DNA from 2 places in the Vagococcus luciliae genome. Region 1 is predicted to be linked to the other one. Evidence: riboswitches for the same ligand, from Rfam matches in the RefSeq annotation. Region 1 holds a riboswitch; the other holds the start of a gene.
The links. A riboswitch is a leader RNA that binds a small molecule or an ion and turns the genes downstream of it on or off. The one in region 1 is predicted to bind lysine.
Positions count from the first base shown of each region.

Region 2: it holds a riboswitch for lysine, as region 1 does, so the genes downstream of both, G314FT_RS02140 (ABC transporter permease subunit) here and G314FT_RS03625 (aspartate kinase) in region 1, are expected to answer to the same signal.

Region 1 is NZ_CP102451.1:685,379-688,586, forward strand. It holds gene G314FT_RS03615 (LPXTG cell wall anchor domain-containing protein) at 1-630, shown strand, start outside; gene G314FT_RS03620 (hypothetical protein) at 671-1,102, opposite strand; lysine riboswitch at 1,541-1,720, shown strand; gene G314FT_RS03625 (aspartate kinase) at 1,795-2,997, shown strand; gene dapA (4-hydroxy-tetrahydrodipicolinate synthase) at 3,016-3,208, shown strand, end outside.
Region 2 is NZ_CP102451.1:406,118-409,325, reverse strand. It holds gene G314FT_RS02145 (amino acid ABC transporter ATP-binding protein) at 1-203, opposite strand, end outside; gene G314FT_RS02140 (ABC transporter permease subunit) at 203-1,792, opposite strand; lysine riboswitch at 1,881-2,055, opposite strand; gene G314FT_RS02135 (EamA family transporter) at 2,209-3,117, shown strand; gene G314FT_RS02130 (NAD-dependent protein deacylase) at 3,162-3,208, shown strand, end outside.

The DNA of each region.
Region 1 (3,208 bases):
TCCGAAGTAAATGATACAACAGAAACAACAACAGATGAATCAATTCCGGATGCATTAGCGATGACAAAATCTGATATTTTTTTATTAATGAATGACATGGTAAATGAGGGGAAACTCTCTCAATTTCAATATGAAGGATTGATTTCACGTTTAGAGAAAGTTAACACAGTAGAAGAGGCTACACTTGTTTATTCAGATGCAAATGATTTAGCAAAACAAAATAAAGAATTGTATCAATCATCATTTGATGAAAAAGTATATAATACCAAACATCAATTAGAGCTATTAGTTCAAGCTGGTCGATTAACACAGAAACAAGCGGATGAATTTGTTGCAAAAGTTGATAGTAGTAAAACGATTGATGCATTAGATGATATATGGGCTGAGATTGAAAAAGCGGTAGATAAAATATCAACAAAAGCCACAAGTACAATAGAAACGAATATAACAGAAACGAGTACAACAGAAAATGATAAAAAAACAGAAACAGTAGCTAAAATACCTAATTCTAGTGATAAACAATCAGCTAGTTTACCTAAAACAGGTGAAAAAAAATCTAGTGTTGGGCTACAATTAAGTTTAGTTGCTTCATTGTTCTTAGTAAGTATATTGATGAAAAGAAAATTATAGCAATATAAAAGAGTGTCACCAAAATAAAGGTGGCGCTCTTTTATTTTTTATTAGAAAAGATAATAGACAGGGATGCTTCGGGGTCAATACTAGTTAGTATTTTTTGATAATAATCAGTTGCTTGTTCTTGTAACCAATCGTGATTTGTATCAATATATTTAATTAATGTTTTATTACTCATCGCGTTGTTTATTAACTCATGAGTGTCGATGTCTTCAGTAATAAAACTCAAAAACTCGCCTTTGCTATTAACCACCTCAAACTTTGGATTTCTAATACCAACAACAATAAATTCTGGAATAGAAATATTATAAGTATTTGAAGAATGACTTGCCTTATTAATGGTTACATGACTGCCATCAAAACCAAGTTTAGCTTCAAAAGTTCCTTTAATATAAGCTGTTTTTTCGCTAAATGGAATTTCCATTCCCAAAAATGTTTTAACCTGACTCTTGTCATAAATATCAGTCACGCTTAGCCCTAATATAGCAACGTGGCTGTGCTTAGTCATCGCATTGACAATTTGTGTTTCATTAATTTTAGATTTAGTATGCTATATGTCACGATTGCCAGTAAAAATATCAAAAACCCACATACTTATTAATAAAAGGGTTAAACAGATAACTATCCATATGTGAATTTTTAATTTACCAAACTTTCGAATAATATTAGTCACTCTCCTTTTTATTTTTAGTGTACTATAATAATAACGTGATGTAGATGAAAATTACGAAAAAATTATACTACAAATTAATTATTTCTGTATTAATCATTAGGTGTTATGAAGCAGTTTAATGAATTAATAGTTAGGTTAAAATATATTTTCTCATTTTTTTATTAGATAACTTTTTAGTTTTTACTTGTCATGGATGATATGGTTTGCTATAATCGTAAAAAATAATTAAATAAGTATTAGAGATGAGGCGCATTGATCATTATTAGATAAAGTTTTGGAATCTGCAAATAACTTTATTGAAAGGGTGATATGCCGAAATATCCATGTTGTTGCAGTAGCATGGGTGTTGGATTTGTAGTTAATAGCTATAAGTCTGTCATTATTTTAAAAAAATAATGGGGTGCATCGCTTGTAGATAGTTAAGACAAGTTCATGCCCGTGAACTTGTCTTTTTTATTTTTTCGATGCCGATTAGGAGGAAAAATAAAATGACAAAACGAAGTGTCATTAAATTTGGTGGAACGTCGGTTGGAGATTTTTCAAAAATTAAAAATATAGCTAGTTATCTAGCAACCCGGGTAGAAAAGGTAGAAGAATTAGTTGTTGTCGTCTCAGCTATGGGAAAAACTACAGATGAATTATTAAAAAATGTCGATATGTTATCTAAAGAGCCTGATCAACATGATTTAGCCTTACTTTTAACCACTGGAGAACAACAAACTATTTCTTATATATCTATTGCATTAAAAGCATTAGGAATAAACACTAAAGCTATGACAGGGTTTCAAGCAGGGATAAAAACTAAAGGAAATTATATGAAAAGTAAAATATTAGAAGTGGATAATAATGTGTTTGAAAAAGCTTTTGAATCAAATAACGTGGTCGTAGTAGCTGGATTTCAAGGAATGAATGAGGCGGGTGAATTAACAACACTAGGTCGGGGGGGAAGTGATACCACGGCTGTTGCAATTGCGTCTTCTCTTGGCACACCGTGTGAAATTTATACAGATGTAGCAGGCGTTTATGGTACTGATCCACGATTATATTCTGCTAAGCGTTTAGATGTTGTCAGTTTTGAAGAAATGATGGAGATGAGTGCATTAGGTGCAGGAGTACTGGAAACAAGAAGTGTCGAAATTGCTAAAAATTACAATGTACCCATTTATTTAGGGCAAACACTATCAAATGAAAGAGGGACTTGGATTATGCCACAAGAAGATATTTTAGAGCAAAAAGCTGTGACAGGAGTAGCACTAGATAAAGACATGCATTATGTTACATTTAGTTACCCAAAAAATGATGCTACGTTATTAAAACAATTATTTACTCAATTAGAAAAAGAAGAAATTAATATTGATATGATTTCTCAAATTGTCAATACGGAAGGTTTACAAATTTCATTTACGATGAAAGATACAGATACGTTAGAGTTAAAACATATTTTTGATACCTTATATCAAGAATTTGCTGAATTGAACTATGTGGTGAAATCAGAATATGTTAAGGTGTCTGTCATTGGGTCAGGAATGCGTGATATGTCAGGAGTAGCTAGTAAAGTATTTATGACTCTGTTAGAAAATGATATCGAGTTTTATCAAGTCACGACATCTGAAATTAGTATTTCGTATGTAGTGGATAAGGCAAATGGTGTTTTAGCTGTTGGAAAATTATGTGCAGTGTTCGGTTTATAAAAGAGAGGAGAAAGAATGATGACTCAATTATTTAAAGGATCAGCCGTTGCTATCACAACACCATTTAGTCATGATGAAGTAGATTATGATACATTTGAAAGACATGTTAATTTTTTAGTAGATGAAGGAGCTCAAGCATTATTTGTTAATGGAACAACAGGAGAAGGGTCTACTTTAACAGAAGAAGAACGTTTAAACTTAATTCGGTTGT
Region 2 (3,208 bases), 280 kb from region 1:
ATATTGTCACCTTTGAAAAGTAATTCCCCACCAGTTGGTTCTTCTAATAAATTAATGCAACGAAGTAAAGTTGATTTACCTGAACCAGATGGCCCGATAATCGTTACAACTTCACCATCTTTTACAGATAGATTAATGTCTTTTAATACTTCATGATTGCCGTATTGTTTTTGTAAATGATTGATTTGGATTAAGTCTGTCATTATTTGTCATCCTTTCTTTCTAAAATAGCTGTTTGCATTTGATTAGCATATGGAGCATATTCACCAGTACCATCCATTTTTCGTTCAACAAATCGCAAGATACGTGTCACAGTGAAGGTCATGACAAAGTAAATCACACAAACAACAAAGAAGGTATCAAAGAATCTAAAGTTACTTCCAGCGACTGTTTTCGCTTGGAAGAATAACTCAGTGACAGCAATCACATTTAATACAGAGGTGTCTTTAATATTGATGACAAATTCATTTCCCATAGCAGGTAAAATATTTCTAAATACTTGTGGAATCACCACATTTACCATTGTTTGCCCATGTGTCATACCAATAGCAGAAGCTGCTTCAAATTGTCCTTTATCAACTGAGAAAATACCACCACGTACGATTTCTGTCATATATGCTCCAGTGTTAATTGATACAATAAACAATGCTGCAGCAAGTGGATTCATATCAATTCCAAATGCTTGAGAAGATCCGTAGTAAATAACCATTGCTTGAACGATCATGGGTGTTCCTCTAAATATTTCAATATAAATAGAAAAGAGAGTGTTTAATAATTTAAATAAGACTTTATTCACCATATTTTTTGGCGTTGGAATGGTTCTAAACAACCCAATACCTAATCCAATGAATGTTCCAACAATTGTTCCGATAAGCGAGATTAAAAGCGTCACCCCAGCACCTTTTAAGAACATTTGCCAGTTTTCTTTGACGATTTTGACAACCCAGTTTTCATTTGACTGTGAGTCGGGTTGTTCACTAATGGCAATATCCATAAAATTGTCTCGTTCTGTTTGAGTGATACCAGCTAAAATGTCATTGATTTTTGTAATATCTTGGCTACCTTTTTTTACACCGATAGAAACAGATGTATCATCGCGATTCGTGTTAAACCCTTTGCCATCTTCAAAATCAATCATTTTAAAGTTTGGATTCACTTTTTGGGCGGTGATTCCCTCAGGTTTTTCTGAAACATACGCATCGATTTTTCCGGATTGGAGTGCCACACGCATAGCAGAAAAATCGTCCATAGCAGTTCGTTTTGAGACACCTTCTATTTGATCAATCACAGAGTAATGAAATGTATTTAATTGAGCAGTGACTTTTGCTCCTTCAAAATCTTTTAGACTTTTTGCATTAGCATATTTTCCATCTTTTGCCACAACTAGGACGAGGTTTGAGTGATAGTAGTCGTTAGTAAAATCAATGGTTTTTTTTCGTTCTTCAGTGGGAGACATTCCAGCAATAATAGCATCCACTTTTCCAGAAGTTAACGCAGGTGCTAATCCATCCCATGATGTTTTATAAATAACAAGTTCTTTTCCTAAACCTTCAGCGACGCGTTTGGCAATCATGACATCATAACCATTGGCATACTCACTTCCGCCTTGAATTTTGACCGCTCCATCGGCATTATTTTGTTGTGTCCAGTTGAATGGAGGGTAGCCAGCTTCCATTCCTACGACAAATTTATCGTCATTTGCCTCCACTTTTGGTGTGAGCATGATAAAACTAATAAATAAGAATAATAGTGCGATTAAGATATGACTGGTAGAACGATTGTTTGTTTGCATGATAATTCTCCTTTTGTTTTAGATAAATAAAAAAAGCAACCCCGTAAATAGAGGTTGCTTTTGATGAAGTCAGATTAACGAAGTGTTATCCAATCATAGCGCATCTTAGTCTTAACTAAGACAGTCCTATAGTTATTCACTATAGTCCCAACATGATAAGCGAGGAACTTTATCACATTTCGGCAATCTTCCCTGTGCATTAGTGTCAATGTACTCCTCTACTCAAATAATGTTATTGATAGATTGCAACCTCTAGATTTATATTATTTGGTTATTTTTTCTCAATATGTCTAACACTATATCATACCTTTTTCAAAAAGTCATGAGTTTTAATAAAAAAATATTTGACCAAGGCCTTTCAATTAGTTATTTTTAAACAAGTAAGTGTGAAAGTAAACATAAGGGAGACGAAAAGTATGTGGTTTATGTCAGCATTGGTGGCTGTCTTTGCATGGGGGACAGCTGATTTATTTTATAAGTTAGGAAATAATGAAAAAGACAAGTATAGTGCACAAAAAACAGTGGTCATTGTGGGATTGGTGATGGGGCTTCACGCCTTTTTATACTATTATTTATATTTAGGTGTGGGATTTGAATGGAAAAATATGTTGATTTATTTACCTGTGTCGTCCATGTATATTTTATCAATGGCGATCGGGTATGTGGGGCTTCGTTATATAGAGCTGAGTGTGTCTTCACCCATTAGTAACTCTTCAGGAGCGGTGTCAGCTTTATTAATGTTTCTGATACTAGGAGCGAAAATGGTGTGGATTCAATTTATTGCTGTGGCAGTTATTTCAGTCGCTATTTTTATGTTGTCTGTTTATGAAAAGCAAGAAGTTGATCACGAGTTAAAAGTATCAGGCAATGTGGTCGATAAAAAATATCAGAAAAGTGCATTGGCCATTATTTTTCCGATACTGTACTGTGTGATTGATGGACTAGGGACATTTTTAGATGGGTATTATTTGGATTATGCGGAGATTTTACCAGAAAATCAAGCAAACATGAGTTATGAGTTTACTTTTTTAATCGTCGGGTTACTAATGTGGGGTTATTTACGAGCGATTAAAGGAGAAAAAATGGATGTGTTTCATGAAAAATATAAAGGTTTTGCGGCACTTTTTGAAACCTTGGGACAATTTTTCTATATTGGAGCAATCGCAAGCAATTCTATTGTCGTCGCACCAATGATTGCATCATATAGTATCGTATCAGTGTTATGGTCGAGAATTTTCTTAAAAGAGAAGTTAACAAAGAAACAATACGTTATGATTTTTGCGATTATCATTTCTGTAGTTATATTAGGCTTTTTTGACGAATAATGTCATAATAAAGCAAAGGAGTGATCAATGTGGAAGAACAAGCAATGGAGATATTAAAGCAAGCGAAAAATATAGTATTTATGACAGGAGC